Regions from separate parts of the Actinoplanes oblitus genome, predicted to be linked through region 2. Evidence: riboswitches for the same ligand, from Rfam matches in the RefSeq annotation. Region 2 holds a riboswitch; each other region holds the start of a gene.
The links. A riboswitch is a leader RNA that binds a small molecule or an ion and turns the genes downstream of it on or off. The one in region 2 is predicted to bind cyclic di-AMP.
Positions count from the first base shown of each region.

Region 1: another riboswitch for cyclic di-AMP. It lies ahead of Actob_RS13245 (C40 family peptidase); the one in region 2 lies ahead of Actob_RS01765 (coiled-coil domain-containing protein).
Region 3: another riboswitch for cyclic di-AMP. It lies ahead of Actob_RS08545 (C40 family peptidase); the one in region 2 lies ahead of Actob_RS01765 (coiled-coil domain-containing protein).

Region 1 is NZ_CP126980.1:2,958,563-2,965,524, forward strand. It holds gene cydB (cytochrome d ubiquinol oxidase subunit II) at 1-9, opposite strand, end outside; gene Actob_RS13230 (cytochrome ubiquinol oxidase subunit I) at 20-1,432, opposite strand; gene Actob_RS13235 (BlaI/MecI/CopY family transcriptional regulator) at 1,508-1,858, shown strand; gene Actob_RS13240 (M56 family metallopeptidase) at 1,855-2,772, shown strand; cyclic di-AMP (ydaO/yuaA leader) riboswitch at 2,886-3,019, shown strand; gene Actob_RS13245 (C40 family peptidase) at 3,035-3,997, shown strand; gene Actob_RS13250 (MarR family winged helix-turn-helix transcriptional regulator) at 4,054-4,485, opposite strand; gene Actob_RS13255 (epoxide hydrolase family protein) at 4,539-5,612, shown strand; gene Actob_RS13260 (AAA family ATPase) at 5,841-6,962, shown strand, end outside.
Region 2 is NZ_CP126980.1:381,576-388,537, forward strand. It holds gene Actob_RS01750 (beta-phosphoglucomutase family hydrolase) at 1-442, shown strand, start outside; gene Actob_RS01755 (glycoside hydrolase family 65 protein) at 457-2,826, shown strand; gene Actob_RS01760 (coiled-coil domain-containing protein) at 2,891-3,928, opposite strand; cyclic di-AMP (ydaO/yuaA leader) riboswitch at 3,934-4,065, opposite strand; cyclic di-AMP (ydaO/yuaA leader) riboswitch at 4,274-4,412, shown strand; gene Actob_RS01765 (coiled-coil domain-containing protein) at 4,466-5,449, shown strand; gene Actob_RS01770 (hypothetical protein) at 5,453-5,821, opposite strand; gene Actob_RS01775 (TetR/AcrR family transcriptional regulator) at 5,912-6,517, opposite strand; gene Actob_RS01780 (ABC transporter permease) at 6,705-6,962, shown strand, end outside.
Region 3 is NZ_CP126980.1:1,855,655-1,862,616, reverse strand. It holds gene Actob_RS08565 (penicillin-binding transpeptidase domain-containing protein) at 1-720, opposite strand, end outside; partial or broken gene Actob_RS08560 (hypothetical protein) at 931-1,521, opposite strand; gene rsmH (16S rRNA (cytosine(1402)-N(4))-methyltransferase RsmH) at 1,518-2,606, opposite strand; gene mraZ (division/cell wall cluster transcriptional repressor MraZ) at 2,841-3,272, opposite strand; gene Actob_RS08545 (C40 family peptidase) at 4,727-5,524, opposite strand; cyclic di-AMP (ydaO/yuaA leader) riboswitch at 5,564-5,749, opposite strand; gene Actob_RS08540 (Mur ligase family protein) at 6,161-6,962, shown strand, end outside.

The DNA of each region.
Region 1 (6,962 bases), 2.6 Mb from region 2:
GGTGATCATGCGCGGGCTCCTAGTAGGCCGGGGCCGGTTCGGCGACGGGCGATTCCGCCGGCACCTCGGACAGCGGCTTGCGGGCGAGATGGACGACGAGCCGGTACCAGGCGATCGCGAGCAACCCGTAGACCACCGTGAACCCGGCCAGCGACGCGATCACCTCGGCGCCGGTCAAGCCGGGCGAGATCCCGTCGGACACCTTGGAGATCCCGAACGCGAGCCACGGCTGCCGCGCCGTCTCGGTGAAGATCCAGCCGAACGTGTTCGCCGCGGCCGGCAGCAGCGGCGCGAGCAGCAGGATCCGCCTGGCCCAGCCGGGTACTCCGGCGCCCATCTGCAGGACCGCCGGGAGGAACGCGAGCCGCACCTTCCGGTCCGACGAGGCCCAGAGGTAGTACGCCGCCAGCACCATCCCGGCGATCCCGGCACCCATCATCAACCGGAACGTCCAGAACGCCACCGGGATCATCGGCACGTAGCTGCCCGGCCCGAACTGCGTCACGTACTGCGCCTGGAGGTCGTCGATCCCCTGCACGGTCCCGTCGAACGACCCGGTGCCCAGGAAGGACAGCAGCCGGGGGATCTCCACGGTGAGGAACGGCTTGTCGTGCCCGAGCTTCCCGAGTGCGAGCACCGAGAACGGCGCCCCGGTGGTGGTCTCGTAGAGCGCCTCGGCGGCCGCCATCTTCATCGGCTGCACCGCCGTCATCACCTTGCCGAGGTGGTCACCGGTCAGCGCGGTGAGCGCCCCGCCGATCAGCGTCAGCCACGCGCCGAGCCGGGCCAGCTGCCGGAAACCGGCGTCCGCGGACAGCCGCCACACCCCGATGGCGAGCAGCAGGCCGCCCCCGGCCATCGCCGCGCCGGCCATCGTGTGCGGGAACGCGGCGAGCACCACCTCGTTGGTCATCAGCGCGGCGAAGCTGGTCAGGTGCGCGCGCCCGGTGGCGGCGTCCAGCTCGTAGCCGACCGGGTTCTGCATGAAGGAGTTGGCCGCCAGGATGATGTACGCCGACAGCAGTGTCCCGGCCGCGACCACGACGATGGTCGCCGCGTGCAGCTTGCGGGGCAGCCGTCCCCAGCCGAAGTACCAGAGCGCGAGGAACGTCGCCTCCAGGAAGAACGCGAGCATCCCCTCGACGGCGAGGGTCGGCCCGAACACGTCGCCGTAGAACTTGGCGAACGCGCTCCAGCCGAGCCCGAACTGGAACTCCTGGACGAGCCCGGTGACCACGCCGACCGCGAACGTGACGATCAGCAGCTTGCCGACGAACTTCGTCAGGTCCTGATACCTCTGCTCGCCGGAGCGCAGCCAGGCCAGATGCAGCCCGGCCGCGACCGCCGACAGGCTGATCGACAGCGGCACGAACAGGTAGTGATAGATCGTCACCACGGCGAACTGCAGCCGGGTCAGGTCGAGCACGTCCATCGGGTGTCCCCTCTACGACTCTTCGTAGTAGATACTACGAGACGTAGTACTACTGGCCCTAGTAGGATGGGTCACATGGCACTTGGAGATCTTGAGCGGGAGGTCATGACGCAGTTGTGGGACGCTCCCGAGCCGCTGACAGTGCGACAGGTGCACGAGAACATAAGTAAGAGTCGGGATCTGGCGTACACGACGGTCATGACGGTCCTGGACCGGCTGTCGAAGAAGAAGATGGTCGTCCAGACAAAGGCCGACCGGGCGTACCGGTACGCCGCGGCGCAGACGCGCGAGGAGATGACGGCGGCCGTCATGCTCGACGCCTTGAGCGCGTCACCCGATCGGGACGCCGCGCTGGCATACTTCCTCGGTCAGCTACCGCCCGGCGCGATCCGAGCCGCCCTGGACGCCACACCGAAAGAGACGTGACAGCACTCCTCCTGGGAGCCCTCGGGCTGACCCTCTCGCTGGTCGTCCCGGGCATCCTGGCCGGCGCCCGCTGGCCGGACCGTGCCCCGGTCGCCGCCGTCCTGCTCTGGCAGGCGCTCACCCTGACCGCTGTGCTCTGCGCGCTCGGGGTGGTGCTGGCCGCCCCGGAGGAGCTGACCCGGGCGGCCGGTGCCGATCACCCGTGGACCGTCGCGGCGCTGCTGTTCTCGCTGGCGGTGGCGGCCACCATCGTGATCCGGCTGCTGATCTCACTGATCCGGGTGAGCGTCCGGGCCCGTGCCCGCCGGGAGCGGCACCGGACCCTGGTCGACCTGCTGGACCGGGTGGAACGGCACCGGGAGCTGGGCGGTGCCGAGGTGCGGGTGCTGGACGGGGCGCTGCCCCTGGCGTACTGCGTGCCCGGCCGGGAGCCGCGGGTGGTGCTCAGCGACGCGGTGCTGCGGATCCTCGACCGCGAGCAGGTGGACGCGGTGCTCGCGCACGAGCAGGCGCACCTGCGGCACCGGCACGAGCTGGTGATGGAGTCGTTCACCGCGTTCTACCGGGCGGTGCCGCGCCCGCTGCGGTCCCGGGCGCCGCTCGACGCGGTGCACCTGCTGCTGGAGATGGTGTCCGACGACGCTGCCCGGCGGCGTACCGGGGCGGCCCCGCTGCGCGCCGCGCTGGCCCGGCTCTCCGACGCCGTACCGCTCGCGGAGGAGGTCCCGGACGACCCGGCGGGTGAATCCCGCTCCCGCAGGCTTGCCCGGCTGACCGGTCCGGCACCCACCTCGACGGGCCTGTCGGTGCTCGCCGGACTCGCCGCGGCCGGTCTCCTGGTGTTACCCACGGTGATCCTGGTGGTGCCCTGGCTCGGCCAGGCCCTGGAGGCGTGGCCATTCCGGTCACTGTGAGTGCCGGGCGCTGTGCGCGCGGTTTCGCCGCGCGGGCAAGCTTCATTTGCCCGCATGATCCGAGTACGGTGGTCCCCGGTTCGGCAGCCCCCCATCGTCCATCCGGCCGATCTGACGAACCACCGCCCAATCGCCGCGACGGCGAGCCGGGGACCCAGGTAGGTGGGGTGAAGCCGTTGGAGAGCGGCCGGGCGTGCTTCCCGCCCGAACCCGTCAGCTAACCCGGTCGGCGGCCGAGTGGAAGAAAGGACAACGCACCTACGTGAAGCGCGTACTACGCGGCCTGCTCTGTGCGGTTGCCGCTGCCGGACTCGTTGTCACCGGACCTGTCGTTGCCCACGCCACGCCCTCGCCGTCCAGCGTCGAGGACCAGATCGACAAGCAGTGGAACGAACTCGAGCCGGTGATCGAGGACTTCAACGACACCCACGGGAAGCTGCTCAAGCTGCAGAAGCAGCAGAAGCAGCTGAACAAGACGCTCGCTCCGCTGCAGAAACAAGTGGACGTGGCACTGGCCGAAGTCCGCGGCCTCGCGTCGGACGCCTACATGCAGGGTCCGCCGAGCGCCATGGGCGCGATTCTGAGCGGTTCGCCGACCGGCCTGACCGAGAAGCTCTCGCTCCTCGAGCAGCTGGCCGCCAACCGCCGCGAGTCGATCAGCGGTGTCGTGAAGCTGCGCGACAAGTACGCCGCTGACAAGGAGAAACTGGACGCTCTGGCGTCCGAGATCGCCACTCGGGACACCGACCTCAAGACCAAGAAGTCGGCGATCGAGAAGGAGATCACCGCCCTGCAGAAACTGCGGGTGAAGGCGTACGGCAAGGCCGACGACGGGCCGTACAAGACCGGGCCGTGCCCGGTCGACTACACCAACGACATCGGTGGCCGGGCCGCGCAGAAGGCCTGCGACCTGATCGGCAAGCCCTACGTCTTCGGTTCCGAGGGTCCGGACAGCTACGACTGCTCGGGCCTGACGAAAGAGGCGTGGGCGTCCGTCGGCGTGCACCTCGAGCACTACACGAAGGATCAGTGGGGTTCCACGAAACCGGTGAGCCGCAGTGAGTTGAGACCCGGTGACCTGGTCTTCTACTACTCCGATGTGCACCATGTGTCCATCTACATCGGTGGTGGCATGGTGGTGCACGCGCCGCACACGGGCGACCACGTGCGGATGGCGACCATCGATCGTGGTCCGATCGCCGGCTATCGCCGGCCCGCGGGCTAGGCCCTCGGTCCAGGTGACACAACCGCTCCCGGTTTCCGCCGGGAGCGGTTGCTTTTTCAGACCCTTCGCGTACGGCGGGAAGCCCCGGCCAGCACCTTGCGCAGCAGCGCCGCCAGCTCGTCGCGCTCTCTCGCGCTCAGTGGCGCCAGCAACTCGTCCTGGATCGCCGCCGCCCGCTCCGCCAGCTCGTGCGCCCGCTCCCGGCCCGGCTCGGTCACCGTGATGACGTTGCGCCGCCGGTCGCCGAGATCGGGGGAGCGCGCCACGTAGCCGTCGGCGGCCAGCTCGTTGAGCGCGCCCACCAGGTCGCTCAGGTGGACGCCGGTCCGTCGCCCGAGGGCCGCCTGGCTGGCCGGGCCGTCGGCGATCAGCGACTCCAGCAGCCGGTAGTGGTAACCGCGCGCGCCCACCTCGGCGAACCCGTCGCCGACCAGCCGGTGCGCGTGCGCGGCGGCCTGTGTCAGCAGCCAGCTCGGTAGATGGTCCATGTGTCCACCATAACATTGGACGAACTAACGTTAGGCCGACTAACGTTAGCCGCATGAATGAATTCCGGATCCGGCTGCCGCAGTCCGACCTCGACGACCTCACCGACCGGCTCTCCCGCACCCGCTGGCCCGACGAGCTGCCCGGCGCCGGCGACGAGTACGGCATCCCGCTCGCCCGGGTTCGCGCCCTCGCCGACCAGTGGCTGACGTTCGACTGGCGCGCCCACGAGACCGAGCTCAACGCGTACCCGCAGTTCGTCACGGAGATCGGCGGCGACCGGGTCCACTTCATGCACCTGCGCAACGCCGACCCGCACGCCCTGCCGATAGTGCTGACCCACGGCTGGCCCGGCTCCACCGTCGAGTTCCTGGACGTCGTCGACCGGCTCGCCGAGCACTTCCACGTGGTCGTCCCGGCCATCCCCGGCTTCGGGCTGTCCGGGCCCACCACCCGGCGCGGCTGGAGCCAGCAGCGGGTCGCCGGAGCCTGGGCCGAGCTGATGGCCGCCCTGGGCTACCGGCGGTACGGCGCGCAGGGCGGCGACTGGGGCTCCGGCATCTCCCGGCACCTGGCCGCCCTGGCGCCGGAGAACGTGGCCGGTGTGCACGTCAACTACCTGCCCACGGCCGGCTCGCCGGACGGGCTGTCGCCGTCCGACCAGGCGCGGCTCGCGAAGACCATGGAGCTGGCCAAGAACCGGCACCCGCACCAGATGCTGTTCGCCACCGGGCCGCAGACCCCGGCGTACGCCTTCACCGACTCGCCGACCGGCCTGCTCGCCTTCTGGGCGGACAAGTTCGACCGCTGGGCCGACCCGGCCACCCCGGTGCCCGACCACCGGATCCTGGCCGACGTCGCCCACCACTGGTTCCACCGCACCGCCGGCTCATCCGCCCGGCTGGTCAAGGAGAGCGGCGTGAACGTGCCGGTGACCTGTGCCGCGCCGCTCGGCGTCGCGGTCCTGCCCGGCGACATCACCCAGGCGATCCGGCCGCTCGTCGAGCAGCGCTACGACGTCCGGCACTGGACGGAGTTCCCGCGCGGCGGCCACTTCGCCGCCCTGGAGGTCCCCGACCTGTTCGCCACGGACGTCATCAGCTTCTTCCGCACCCTCGACAACCGCTGAGTGCGAGGTGGCCCGCCACTCTCGAGTCCCCGCCGCTCTCGAGTCCCCGCCCGCCCTGGGGGCCGTCCCAGGAGACAGTGTGGCGCGGAAACGGGCCCTCCCGGGGCGGGGCTGTGGACAACGCGCTGGTGTGGACGACTCGCCGCCGTCCCGGAAGCGGCCGGCGGACTCACCCCGGGCGCCAGCCGGAGGCGGTGCGCGGGCCGGACGCGGGCATAATCGCCTCTCATGAGCGACGCCCTGATCGAGAGCCTCACCGCGGCGGTCCAGGCCCGCCCCGACGACCTGCCGCTGCGGCTGCACCTGGCCGAGCTCCTGGTCGCGGCCGGGCGGGGCGCGGAGGCGATCGAGCATGCCGCTCAGGTGCTCACCCGCGAGCCGGGCAACGCGGCAGCCCGCACCCTGATGGCGTCCGCCCTGGGCGGCGGCCCGGCCCCGGCTCCCGCGGCGCCGTCCGATCCGGCTCCCGCGTCCGCCGGCCAGGCCCCAGCCGCGGCCGCCCCGCCGCCGGCGACCGCCTCCGGTTCGGCGGCGGATCCGGGGAAGCCGGCCGGTGGCGTCGACTGGGCGGCGCTGGAGCAGCAGTTCGGCGACGCGGTGCCGCCGAGGTTCGCCCGCTCCGGCGACGAGCCGGAGCCGGTGGCCGGCCACGCCGACCGCGCCTTCGACGTCGAGCGGTCCACCGTCACCCTCGCCGACGTCGGTGGCATGGCCGAGGTCAAGAAACGCCTCGAGGTCTCCTTCCTCGGCCCGCTGCGCAACCCGAAACTGCGCAGCCTGTTCGGCAAGAGCCTGCGCGGCGGCCTGCTGCTCTACGGCCCGCCCGGCTGCGGCAAGACGTTCCTGGCCCGGGCGGTGGCCGGTGAGATGGGCGCGGCGTTCGTCTCGCTCTCGATCACCGACGTGCTCAACATGTGGGTGGGCAGTTCGGAGCGCAACCTGCACGACCTGTTCGAGTCGGCTCGCGGGCACGCGCCCTGCGTGCTGTTTCTCGACGAGATCGACGCGCTCGGCCACAAGCGCAGCCAGTTGCACTCCTCGGCCATGCGTACCGTGGTCAATCAGCTGCTCACCGAGCTCGACGGCGTCCAGGGCGGCAACGACGGCGTCTTCGTCCTGGCCGCGACGAACGCACCCTGGGACGTGGACGCCGCCCTGCGCCGGCCGGGGCGCCTGGACCGGACCGTGCTGGTGCTGCCCCCGGACCGGCCGGCCCGCGCGTCGATCGTCGAGTTCCACCTGCGCGACCGCCCGGTGGCCGGCGTCGATCTGGACGCGGTCGCCGCGGCCACCGACAACTTCTCCGGCGCCGACCTGGCCCACCTGTGCGAGACCGCCGCCGAGTTCGCG
Region 2 (6,962 bases):
TAACCGCAAGAACCTGCTCGTGTTGCAGAAGATCAAGGAGGGTGCGGTCCAGGTCTACCCCGGCTCGGTGGAGTACCTGAAGGCCGCCAAGGCCGCCGGCCTGCGCCGCGCGGTGGTCTCGGCGAGCGCCAACTGCAAGGACGTGCTCGAGGCGGCCGGCATCGCCGACCTCCTGGAGGTCCGCGTGGACGGGGTCGTCGCCCGCGAGCTGAGCCTGCCCGGCAAGCCCGCGCCGGACACCTTCCGGTACGCCGCGAAACTGCTCGGTCTCTCCCCGGAGAGCTGCGCGGTCTTCGAGGACGCCCAGGCCGGAGTGGCCGCGGGCCGGGCCGGTGGATTCGGCCTGGTGATCGGCGTGGATCGGGTCGGCCAGGCCGACGCGCTCCGGGAGAACGGCGCCGATGTTGTGGTCACTGACCTTTCCGAACTGCTCAACCACTAAGAAGAGGCACGACCGTGATCCGTGAACGGGCCTACCCCGTCGACCCCTGGCACATCCGGGAGACCCGGCTGGACCTGGACCTGCTGGCCCAGTCAGAGTCGGTGTTCGCGCTCTCGAACGGCCACATCGGGATACGGGGCAACCTGGACGAGGGCGAGCCGCACGGCCTGCCCGGCACCTATCTGAACTCGTTCTACGAGCTGCGGCCGCTGCCGCACGCCGAGGGCGGATACGGCTTCCCGGAGTCCGGCCAGACCATGGTCAACGTCACCAACGCCAAGCTGATGCGGCTGCTGGTCGACGACGAGCCGTTCGATGTGCGATACGGCGAGCTGCGTTCCCACGAGCGCTGCCTGGACCTGCGCGCCGGGACCCTGGAGCGGGTGGTGGAGTGGGTCTCCCCGTCCGGCCAGGGCGTCCGGGTGCGCACCGTGCGCCTGGTCTCCTTCACTCAGCGGGCGGTCGTCGCCTTCCTCTACGAGGTGGAGCCGCTGGACGGCGCGGCCCGGCTGATCCTGCAGTCCGAGCTGGTGGCCAACGAGCAGCTCCCGCCGATGAGCAAGGACCCGCGGGTGGCGGCGGTGCTGGAGCACCCGCTGCAGGCCGAGGAGATGCTCGAGCAGCGGTCCGGCGGCCTGCTGGTGCACCGCACCAAGGTCAGTGACCTGCGGATGGCCGCGGCCATGGAGCACCTGGTGGAGACGCCGGGCCGGCACGCGATCACCACCGAGGGGCACGGCGACTGGCTGCGCACCACGGTGGCCTGCCGGCTGGAGCCGGGGCAGAAGCTGCGGGTGGTCAAGCTGGCGGCGTACGGCTGGTCCAGCGTGCGCTCGCTGCCCGCCCTGCGCGATCAGGTCGGCGCCGCGCTGGCCAGCGCCCGGCTGGACGGCTGGGAGGGCCTGGTCCAGCAGCAGCGGGAGTACCTCGACGCCTTCTGGGACCACTCCGACGTGCGCGTCGAGGGTGACCCGGAGGTGCAGCAGGCGGTCCGCTTCGGTCTCTTCCACACGCTGCAGGCCGGTGCCCGGGCGGAGAAACGCCCGATCGGGTCCAAGGGCCTCACCGGTCCCGGGTACGACGGCCACACGTTCTGGGACGCCGAGACGTTCGTGCTGCCCGCGCTCACCTACACCCAGCCCTCGGCGGCGGCGGACGTGCTGCGCTGGCGGCACTCGACGCTGGACCTGGCCCGGGAGCGGGCGCAGACGCTGGGCCTGCAGGGTGCCGCGTTCCCGTGGCGGACCATCCGCGGCCAGGAGTGCTCCGGGTACTGGCCGGCCGGCACCGCGGGCTTCCACATCGCCGCGGACATCGCCGACGCGGTCCGGCGCTACGTCCAGGCCACCGGCGACTACGACTTCGAGCGTGAGGTCGGCCTGGAGCTGCTGGTGGAGACCGCCCGGCTGTGGCGCTCGCTGGGCCACCACGACCGGCACGGGCGGTTCCACATCGACGGCGTCACCGGGCCCGACGAGTACACGGCCGTGGTGAACGACAACATCTACACCAACCTGATGGCGCAGCAGAACCTGATGACCGCGGTGGAGGCCTGCAAGCGGCATCCGGACCTGGCGCGGCGCTTCGGGGTCGACGACGAGGAGGCGGCCTCCTGGCGGGACGCGGCGGCGGCCGTGCACATCCCGTACGACAAGGAGCTCGGCGTCCACCAGCAGTGCGAGGGCTTCACCCGGTTGCAGGAGTGGGACTTCGAGAACACCCCGCCGGAGGGCTACCCGCTGCTGCTCAACTACCCGTACTTCGACCTGTACCGCAAGCAGGTGGTCAAGCAGGCCGACCTGGTGATGGCGATGTACATCCGGGGGGACGCGTTCACCCCGGAGGAGAAGACCCGGAACTTCGCGTACTACGACGCGCGGACGGTCCGGGACTCGTCGTTGTCCGCCTGCATCCAGGCGGTGATGGCGGCCGAGACCGGGCACCTCGAGCTGGCCCACGACTATCTGGGCGAGGCCGCCCTGATGGACCTGCACGACCTGCACCAGAACGCGCGGGACGGCGTGCACGTGGCGTCGCTGGCCGGCTCCTGGATCGCACTGGTGGCCGGCCTGGGCGGGATGCGTGACTTCAACGGCCAGTTGTCGTTCGCGCCGCGGCTGCCCAGCCGGATCAACAACCTGGACTTCTCGCTGCTCTGGCGGGGGCTGCGGCTGCGGGTCAACGTCACCGCCGAGGAGGTCACCTACTCGCTGCGCAACGGCGGCGGCTCGGCCCGGCTCACCCTGCTGCACCACGGCAAGGAGATCGAGGTCACCCAGGTCCGCCCGGTGACCATGGCGATCCCGTCGGCCGGGCCGGCCGGCCCGGCACCGGCGCAGCCGGCCGGGCGTGCCCCGGTGCGGCGCGCGACGCCGCACCACTGAGACACCACGAGAGAACGGCCCCCGCCCGGACGGGTGGGGGCCGTTCTCATCAGGACTGACGTGACTACAGCAGCGACACGTGCACGTGGTCGGTGTGATCACTCGGACCGTGGTAGGCGTGCCAGTTGTTGGTCGCCGGGAACCAGATCTGCTTGTACCAGATGACGTAGTAGATGCCGAGCCGATCGGCGTTGCGCACCAGGAACGCGGTGAGGTCGTTGCCGTACCGCATCATCTTGGCGTTGCCGGTCGCCGACGAGAAGCCACTCTTCTGCAACGACCAGTCGCAGGCGCGGCCCTTCGGGTGCTCGAACGGGCCACCGTCGCGGTGGCAGCCGACGAACATGTTGAAGCCGGCCTTCTTCACCTCCTTGTAGAGGTGCAGGGTGCGCTTGGTGATGCAGCCGTCGGTGGTCGGGTCGTCCTGGTTGCAGGACTCCGGCGAGAAACCGCCGTCGGAGTTGCGCGGTGCCGGGGCGGCGGTCGGCGACTTGGCGTCGACGAACCCGGCGGTGATGGTCTTGTTGATGCCGGTGCCACCGCCGAGCAGTTCGAGCTGGTCCTCGGCCGAGTCGTGCAGCTTCTTCTGCACCGAGAGCTGCTGCTCCTGGTTCTTGACCTCGGCGTCGAGCCGGGTCTTGTCCGCGGTGATGTCCTGCAGCAGGGTGTTCAGCTCGTGCAGTTTCTCGTCGTGCAGCTTGTTGATCTCCTCCAGGCTGACCGCCTTGTCCAGGAAGTCGGCGGAGTCGCTGGCCCGCAGCAGGAAGCTCAGCGAGCTCAGGTTGCCGACCTGGTACTGCTGCTTGGCGATCGCGTTGACCTCGGGGACCAACTGGTCGCGCCGAGCCTCGGCGGTCTTGATCTGGGCGGCCAGCTGGATCTGGGTCTTCTTCGATTTCGCGACCGCTGCCTTGGCGTTCACGAACCGGCGGTTCGTGGCCTCGATCTGGTCGGAGAGGTCGTCGCTCGCCTCCCCTTCCTCAGCGGTCGTGCCGCTGCCTCCAGGGGCAGCGTGTGCCGGGGTGATCGGGGCCACGAATATGGCGGCGGTCACCAGCGGCGCCAGGGCAAGCGTCAGCCACCGGCGGGGACGTGCGGTCATCAACAATCCTTCCTTGTCACCGCCGACCGGGTTAGCTGACGGGTTCGGGACGGAAGCTATCCCTACCGCATGACGCGGATTCACCCCACCTACCTGGTTCCCCGGCTCACCTTTCGGTGATTAGGCGGCGGCCTGCCGGCAACTCGGGGGCGGTGCCGTCCTGGCAGGACCGGCGGCAAGCTTACCTGAGATAGCACGGGACATCAGGGTCCGGAAAAGGGCCAAAATAGTTACCGCACAACGACTTTCCGTAAGCGCATCACGACTGGTGACTGCGCCGTCGCGATGGGTGTGAGAACTGTCGATTCGTCGATCCGCTGAGGTATGGTCGTCCCGGTTCCCAGCCGGGAACCGCCGCCTAATCGCATAACGAGCGAGCCGGGGATCCATTTTTCTTCCGGGGCGAATCCGCATCCCGCGGTAGGGACCTTTCCTTCATCCCGAGCCCGTCAGCTAACCCGGCCGGCGGCCGACGGGAGGAAACAGCCAGTGCAGCATGTGACTGCGCGGCGACGATGGGCTGCCTTTCTAGCGCTCGTGGTCGCCGCATGTGGGATCGCCGGGGTCGCCGGACCGGCAGCCGCGGCGCCCCGGCCCCTGGCCGCGCCGGGGGAGTCCGGTGACGACGGCGAGGGTGGCAAGAAGGCCATGCTCGACAAGCTCGAAGAGGCCTCCAAGGGCTACCTGGCGGCCAAGGCGAAGCTCGCGAAATCCAAGCAGCAGCAGACCCAGCTGGCCGCCGAGCTGAAGAAGCTGGACGCGGCCCTCGGCCCGCAGCAGGTGACGCTCAACAAGTACGCCGAGCAGGCGTACACGATGGGCCGGCTCGGCCCGATCAGCGCGCTGCTCGGCGCCGACTCGTCGGCCGGCTTCCTGGACCGGGCCCAGCTGCTGACCACCGTGGCGGCCCGGCAGAACCAGGCGATCGCCGACCTGAAGAACACCCGGACCGACCGGCAGACGGCCAAGACCGGGATCGACGCGGCCATCATCGACCAGCAGAAGCAGGTCAACGTGATGGCCAAGCGCAAGGCGCAGGCCGAGAAGGCGCTCAAGGACGCCGATCAGGGCGACGCCGCCGATGACGACTCCGGCGGGGGCAGCAGTGCGGACGCCGACAAGCCGAGCGGCAACCTGGACGGCAGCTGCGTGCCCGACCCGACGACGGACGGCTGCATCAGCCCGCGCCTGCTGTACGCGATGAAGCAGGCGCAGAAGGCCGGCTTCACCCGCTACGTCGCCTGCTACCGCCCGCAGAACAGCGGGGAGCACCCGAAGGGCCGGGCCTGCGACTTCGCCGCCGACAAGAACGGTTTCGGCGGGGTGGCGACCGGGGCCAGCAAGACGTACGGCACCAACCTGGCGAACTACTTCATCCACAACTCGGACACGCTCGGCGTGCTCTACGTGATCTGGTTCAAACGGATCTGGTTGCCGAGCAGCGGGTGGAAGTCGTACAGCGGGGCCGGTGGCACGCCGTCGACCGACCACACCAACCACGTGCACCTTTCGGTGACGTAAGTCTCAGATCGGGAGCAGGCGGTGTCCGGCCATCTCCAGTTCGCCCTCGTGCCGGACGTTGACCGGGGTGCTCAGGCCGGACGCCGCGTCGTGCAGGACGACCGAGGCGCCGTCGATGCGATAGGTGCCGATCGCCCGCTTCCGGCGGCCGGCCACCTCGCCCGCGTACGTCCCGTCGGTGCGCAGCCGCAGCTCGACCGTGCCGTCCGGGCTGCGCCAGGCGCCCACGACGGCCGCGCCGGTCACCACCGTGGGCCGCGCCGGAACCGGCCCGAGGCCGGTGTCCGGCGTGCGGGCCATGGCGATGGCGAGCATGGCGGCGGCGTCCAGGACGGTGGTGTCGACGCGGGGGGCGTGCGAGAAGTGCTGCATCGGGCCGGCTCCGAGGGGTGGGTGGCGGGAACGCCCTTTCCCTTCGGTCCGGCGCCGGGCCGGTGCAGCACTCCGCCGGTTGCGACCCGGTTATTTCCCGGCGCCGGCCTTCAGCGCGCCGAGCACCGAGGCGGCCAGCTTCTCCAGGTAGTCGTCGCTCATCGGTTGCCGGGAGACGGCCAGCCGCCAGTAGAGCGGGCCGAGGATGAGGTCGACCGCCACCTCCGGATCGGTGTCCTCGGGCAGCTCGCCGCGGGCGATGGCCTGGCCGACCAGTTTCTCGCCCACCGACTGCTGGTGGGTGCGCAGCACCCGTTGCAGGGTCTCGGCGATCTGCGGGTTCCGCGCCGCCTCGGCCATCAGGTCGGGAATGATCTGCGAGGCCACCCGGTGTTGCAGCGCCTTGCTGACGATCATCATGAGCAGGTCCAGGTCGCCGGCGAACGAGCCGGTGTCCGGAAGTGGCACCTTGCGACCGGCGACTTCCGTGATGATCTCCAGTACCATCTCCAGCTTGTTGCTCCAGCGCCGGTAGATGGCGGTCTTGCCGACGCCGGCACGCCGGGCCACGGCCTCGATCGACAGACGGCCGTAACCGACCTCTGCCAGCTCACTCATGACCGCGTTACGGATAGCCACGGTGATGTCGTTGCGGAGCACCGCCGCTCCGGCAGGTGCGCGTTTGACTGTCGCCACCCGGTAACTATAGCGCTACGACGTAACGGTTGCGTTCCGCCGTTTGGTCGGCTACCGTTCCTCCCACGTCGATACGAACCCGTTCCATCGGCGTCGGCGGACGCCTGTCATGCTGCTAGCTGTGTTCGAAGGCAAGTCACCCGAGTCCGCCGCCTACCATGGGCCGACGAGATCGGAGCACCACTCGATGCCAGAGACGGCGGTTGCCGATGCCGCTACCGGCGTTCCCCTCCGGGAGCTCGCCCGACGGCACGGCCTCACCTCTTCCGGGCGGCGGCTCGGCCTGCTGGAGTACTCCCGCAAGCTGTGGGCGTACCGGCACTTCATCGCCGCCCACGCCAAGGCGAAGACCTCGTCCACGCTGGGTAACACCAACCTCGGCGCGCTCTGGACGGTGCTGACGCCGGCGCTCAACGCCTTCGTCTACTACATCATCTTCGGTGTG
Region 3 (6,962 bases), 1.5 Mb from region 2:
GGGCGGTTCGGCGGGCACCGGCCGCGGCCGCCGGGCCGCTTCCCGGCCGGGACCACGACCGGTCCCGTCGGTCACCGTCCGCCGTGGTCCGGGTTCCGGCTTCCCGGTACGGCGGGCAGGCGCGCGCGTGGGCTCGGGCGTCCGGCGTACGCGAGGGATGTCGCGGTCCTCGACCCGCCGCTCCCGTTTGTCGCGTGGCTCCCGGACCCGACTCCGGTCGGTGATCTCGCGCGGCTCGCGGCCCTTCCCGGCGCTCTCCCGGGGCTGCCGGCCCTTGCCGGCGGCCTCCCGGCCCCGGCTCGCCGCCTCCCGGGGCTCCCGGCCCGCGCTCTTGGTCTCGCGTCCCGGGCTTTTCGCCTCCCGCGCCTCGCGTCCCGGGCTTTTCGCCTCGCGGGGTTCCCGCGGCTCGCGGCCCCGGTCGGTGGCCGGCGGCTCGCCGGTGCGGGCACCGCGCTGCCGGGCCCGCGGGGCGCCCTCGCCGCCCTCGACCACCTGCAACGCCGGCCGGAACGGATCAGCGGTGCGACCGGTCCGCGGCGTGCGCCCCCGCTCGGCCACCGTCCGCCCGCGCGGCGTGTACGCCCGCGCCTCGCCGATGCTGGAGAAACCGCGCCGCTCGGGGCGCTCCGGCTCGTCCGGCCCCTCCGGGGGGACGGCACGCGACGCAGCGCGCCGGGGCGAAGTGCCCCGGCGCGGTGTCTCGTCGTCTCGCGGCGACACGGCTTACTGCCCCGTTCCCGCGGCGTTCCCCTGGCCGGCGGCCGCCTGTTGGCCGTCGTTCTGCTGCGCGCCCGGCCCGGCCTGCTTCTGCTGCGTGCCCTGCCCGGCCTGCTTCTGCTGCGTGCCCTGCCCGGCCTGCTTCTGCTGCGAGTCCTGCCCGGCCTGCTTCTTCAGCGAGTCCTGCGCGGTCACCGAGACCGGGCCCTCGCCCGGCGTCGGCGGCCGGATGATCTTGCCGTCGGGCAGCCTGATCATCGCCGGGTTCTCCGCCCGGACCAGGCCCAGCCGGCGCGCGGCGGCCTCCAGGTTGCCCGGGCTGGACACCTGGATCAGCTGCTGGTTGAGCTCCTGCTGCTGCTCGTCCAGGGTGGCCTGGTTCTCCCGCAGCGCGTCCAGCTTGAACGACTGCTCCATGGTCTTCGTGTTGATCAGCAGGATGCCGACCACGCCGGCCAGCACCAGCACGATCACGCCGGCCGCGAAGGTCGGCCGCGGCGCGCGGATCGGCAGCGGCGGCGCGACCCGCAGGCGCGGCAGCGCCGGCGCGGCGGTCTCGGCGGTGTCCAGCCGCTTGGCCGCGGTGCCCTCGACGGTCACCTCGATGTCGCCCTCGACCCGCAGGCCGGCCCGCTCGCGGCGGTCGTCCCGCCCGATCCCGGACCGGCGCGTGTCGGACCGGCGCGCCCCCCGGACGCCGGTCCCCTCGCTCCGGGCATCGCGGCTCGCCCCGCGCCCACGCTCCGTGGCGCGCGGTTGCGCCGCACGGCCCCCCGACCGCGGCGCGTTGGTTCGCTCGCTCATGCTTCCCCCTCCCCCTCTTTGTGCGCCTCCGGGCGTTTCCGCCCCGATCCCCCGTGCGTTGGTGCAGTCATCCGGGGCCGTTCGCGGCCGGCCCCTCGTCCCCTGGTGGTGCCGCTCTCGTGCTCGTCGATCCGTTCCACCGCGCGCAGCTTCACCGAAGCCGCCCGCGGGTTCTCCGCCACCTCCGCCTCGCTGGGCAGCTCCGACCCTCGGGTCAGCAGCCGCAGCGTCGGACCGGTGCCGGGCAGCTCGACCGGCAGGTCGATCGGCCCGGTGCTGCGCGCCCTCGACGTGATGGCGCGCTTGACGATCTTGTCCTCCAACGATTGATAACTCATCACCACAAGTCGCCCGCCGGGCGACAAGGCGTCCAAAGCCGCCGGAACAGCGGATTCGAGCACCTCGAGCTCGCCGTTCACCTCAATGCGTAGTGCCTGGAACGACCTTTTCGCGGGATTTCCACCCGTTCGCCGCGCGGCGGCCGGAATAGCGTCTTTAATCAGCTCGGCCAGCCGGGCCGTCGAGACGATCCGCTGTTTCGCCCGCTCCCGCACCAGCGACGAGACGATCCGCGTGGCGAACTTCTCCTCCCCGTACTGCCGGAGGATGCGCACCAGCTCGCCCGGCTCGTACGTGTTGACGACCTCTTCCGCGGTGATCCCCCGGGACTGGTCCATCCGCATGTCGAGCGGGGCGTCCTGCGCGTACGCGAAACCGCGGTCCGCCTCGTCCAGCTGCAACGAGGAGACACCCAGATCGAACAGTCCGCTGTGGATCCCGGGCAGGCCGAGCTCGGTGAGCACCCGGGGCAGCTCGTGGTAGACCGCGTGCACCAGGTGCGTCCGCTCGGCGAACCGGGCCAGCCGATGCCGGGAGTGGGCGAGCGCCTCGGTGTCCCGGTCCAGACCGATCAGGACGACGTCCGGGAACCGCTCCAGCACCGCCTCGGCGTGCCCGCCGAGACCCAGCGTGAAGTCGACGTGCACCGCGCCGGGCCGGGCCAGGGCCGGACCGAGCAGCTCGAGGCAGCGTTCCAGCAGCACCGGAACGTGCGCACCGCGCGGCTCCCCCATGTCGACCCCCATTGCCCCACCTGATCGCGTTTCACCCGGTTGTTACCTGTTGCTGCCATGCCGGCCCGGCCGCCATCCGTACCGCCAGATCCCCATCCGCTCTGTCCCGCGCCGGTGTGACCGGCTCCGGACACGCGCCTGGCGCCGGGGAAGAGGCGCCAGGAGCGGGAGCGGCTGGAGATCTCGCAGTACGGCAAGCAGTGGCGGTCGGGCCGGAAATCCCAGCGGCCCACCGAGTGCCACGCCTTACAGTCCGCCGGGCAGCACCCCCTCCTCGATGTCGGCGAACTCTTCCTCGCTCGCCGAGAGGTAGTCGTCCCAGGACTGCTTGTCCCAGATCTCGACCCGGGTGCTGGCCCCGATCACCACGAGATCCCGGCCGAGACTCGCGTACTCCCGCAGATGTGCGGGGATGGTGACCCGGCCCTGCTTGTCAGGCACCTCGTCGTGGGCGCTGGCGAAGAACACCCGGCTGTAAGCCCGGGCGGCCTTGTTGGTCACCGGCGCCTCGCGCAGCTGGCCCGCGATGCGCTGGAACTCCGGCATCGGGAACACGTAAAGACAGCGCTCCTGCCCCTTCGTGATCACGACACCTCCCGCCAGCTCGTCACGGAACTTCGCCGGGAGAATCAGCCGGCCCTTCTCGTCCAGCCGAGGGGTGTGCGTGCCGAGGAACATCGGCCCCCACCCCTTTGCCGGGACGGCCGCTCCATCGCGGAGGAGTGGACCGTCTGTCAACTCGGGCCGGCAGGCTCTCGGTTCGGTCCCTCGGTCCTGCCACTGCGCCCCACTCTACTCCACTTCCCTCCACCTGCAACCCGAAAGGGACTGCTCGCGAGCCGTTTTCGCGGACGTAATCCCAGTTCACAGGCGGTGGCGCCGAGTGGAGGGCCAGAGCATGATCCACCAGGTCCGGTTTCCGACATCCGGCACAGCGGGGTCGATAACTCCGCCCGAAAAGGGCAGTTCAGCCCCTCGCCCAGCGCGGCGGGGAGGAAAGTGGAGCCCCGCGAGGGAGGAAGGTGGAGCCTCCGGCGCACACCTCAGCCCAGCCGGGTGGAACCTCCGGCGCACACCTCGACCCGGTTAGGTGGCCCCTCCGGCTGGCGGCTCGACCCAGTTGGGTGGAGTCTCCGGTGCGCGGCTCGACCCAGTCGGGTGGAGTCTCCGGCGGGCGGCTCGACCCGCTTGGGTGGAGCCTTCGGTGCGCGCCTCGGCCCGGTTGGTTAGAGCCTTGGTGCGCGGCTCGACCCGGTTAGGTGGAGCATCCAAGGTCGACCCGAGGCCATCACCACCGTCTTGCGCCTCACCCCGGAGCCCGGCCCCCGAACCACCATGCTCGTCCCGGCGGCACGGGTGCTTCCCCCGTTGTGCCTGCCGAGCCCTTGGTCATCACCTCGCCCAAAGCCCCCGCCGCCCGGACCAACCCCCAGCTGGTCTCCACAGCCCTATCCCCGGCCCGGACACAACCCCCATGCCCAGCCGAGAACCATGGGCTGGCACTCACGGCCCTATCCCGAGCCCGGACACCACCCCCACCACCAGCCGAGAACCACGAGCTGGCACTCACGGCCCCATCCCGAGCCCGGACACCGCCCCCACCACCAGCCCAGAAACCCGAGCTGGCAACCACGGCCCCATCCCAAGCCCGGACACCACCCCCACGACCAGCCGCACGGTGTGGAGGCGGGGGCGGCGCTGCCGAAGGGCGGGCGTACCGGGAATGTCGGACTGCGGCCGGGGAGCGGGCAGCGGACCGGAACCCGTTGCACACCTCGACCTGACCAGGGCGCCAGCGGACCGCGACTGGCGGCCGGAACCGTGACCCACCGCCCCCTGGCCTGGCGACCACACCGCAACCAACCACGGACCGCAACCGGCGGCCAGGACCGTGACCCACCGCCCCCTGGCCTGGCGACCACACCGGCGACCGACCACGGACCGCGACTGACGGCCGGAGCCTTGACCCACCCTGGCCTGGCAACCACACCGGCGACCGACCACGGCCGTAACCGGCGGCCAGGACCGCGACCCCGGGGCCGGACCACGCTCCGGACCCGGGAACGCCAGTGGGGCGCGACCCGATCCGGGTCGCGCCCCACTGGCGGTGTGTCCTTACTTACTACGCGCTATCAGGCGACCAGGCGCCGCACGACGTAGTTGCTGCCGTAGATCTTGTGCTTCCCGACCCGGGCGCCCGTGTGCGGCGAGTCGTACATGTACCCGCCGCCGGCGTAGATGCCCGCGTGGTACCCGTACGACCCGGACCGGAAGACGATCAGGTCGCCGACGCGCTTGCTCGACTTGCTGACCGCCTTGCCGTACTTCTGCTGCGAGTTCGCCTTGTGCGGCAGGCTCTTGCCGGCCGCCTTCTTGTACACGTAGCTGGTGTACCCGGAGCAGTCGAACCGCTTGGGCCCGGCGGCACCGAACAGGTAGAGCGCGCCCTTGTGCTTCTTGGCCTCGGCGAGGATCTTGGCCCCGCTGGCCTTGAGCGTGATCTTCGCCTTACCGGAGGCGGTCTGCTGGTAGCCGCTGCCGGTGAAGAGCGCGCGGACGTAGACGCTGGAGCCGACGCCCTTCTGGTCGGGACGGGCCGCCAGGGTGACCGCACCGTTGCGCACGGTCTTGGTGTCCCAGGTGACCCATTTGCTGGAGCGCCAGGCCTGCAGCCGGACCGTGCCCTTGGCGACCTTGCCGGTGCGCGGGTCGATGACCTTGGCGGTGAGCTTGAGGGTGGAGCCCCAGGGGAGCTTCCGGTTGTTGACCGAAGCGGTCAACCTGGGCTTGGCCTTGGCAGCCGCCGCGGTGGTGGCGGTGACGGCGCTCGCGACCGGGGTGGTGGACGCGGCCGCCGGCGAGGCTCCAACGAGCTGGCCGGCGCAGAGGCAGAGACCCAGGGACAGTGCGATGGTACCGGCGCCGGACATGCGGCGGCCACGGCTCGAACTGTGTTCGTGCACGGTTGAGAAATCCCTCCGGCACGCCTGCGAGGTTAGCTGTCGGGTTCGGGCGGGAAGGCTTGCCCGGCCACCGTGGTGGCTTCACCCCAAGGTCCGAACCGGTACGCCGTCGTGGGGCACGGCGCTGTGGTGCGGACCGGAAAGTGGGTTCCCCGTCCCTGCCCCCTGATGCCTTGTCAGCTTTCTGGAACTGCGTGGTCGCGTCGACCAGCCCGGGGCAGGGCTCGGCGTGAACCGGTGCGGCGCGACCGGCGAGCGGTTGCCGCCGGTGAATCTTTGGTACCCGACTTCGCCGATGATCGTCAGACGCCAGTTAGTCACCCAGCGTATTCGGCACACCGATTGCTGTCCCATTTGTTGCGTCCACAAGACAAATGTCATTACCCGGAGCACCTGATCAACTACATTCCGTCGAATGGAGCCAGTGAACCAGAACACACAATTTCTCCCGGGGTAATCCCCTAGGGATCCCGAAACGGTGACTCAGCGGCGCAAACGTGGTAATCCCCACGGGGCTGAACCCTTGCCATTGAGCCGCGGGCCTTCCGGCAACTCGACGTAACCCTGGGGTCCGGTACCCTCGCTGGCGTGACGGACGGGAAGATGCCCCTGCGGGCCATAGTCGCGACCACTGCGTCGAAGACCGCGGCCGCGCTCTCCAGGGCCGCGGGACGCGGCGACGGATCGGTGATCGGCGGCTGGATCGGCCTCAAGATCGATCCGGATCTGCTGGCCCACCTGTCGTCCGGCCGGGCTGTCGCCCTGGTCTCCGGCACCAACGGCAAGACCACCACCACGCGCCTCACCGCGGCCGCCGTCGGCGTGCTCGGCCGGGTCGCGACCAACGGGTACGGCGCCAACATGCCCACCGGCCACACCTCCGCGCTGGCGAAGGAGGGGCACACCCCGTTCGCCGTGCTGGAGGTCGACGAGCACTACCTGGCCCAGGTGATCGACTCCACCCGGCCCAAGGTGGTGGCGCTGCTCAACCTCTCCCGCGACCAGCTGGACCGGGCCAAGGAGGTGGCGATGATGGCGCAGCTGTGGAAGACCGCGCTGGCCGGCCACCCCGAGATCCGGGTGGTGGCCAACGCGGACGACCCGATGGTGGTCTGGGCCGCCGTGAGCAGCCCACAGGTCACCTGGTTCAGCGCGGGTCAGCGCTGGCACGACGACTCGTTCGTGTGCCCGGAGAGCGGGCACCCGATCGAGCGGGCCGACGGTGACTGGTGGTGCACCGGCTGCCCGCTGCGCCGCCCCGTCCCGCAGTGGGTGGTGGAGGAGGACGGCGTCATCGACCCGCGCGGCGACTGGCACCTGGTGAAGCTCCAGCTCCCCGGCAAGGTCAACCTGGGTAACGCGGCCACCGCCCTCGCGGTCGCCGGTGAGTTCGGGGTCCGCCCGA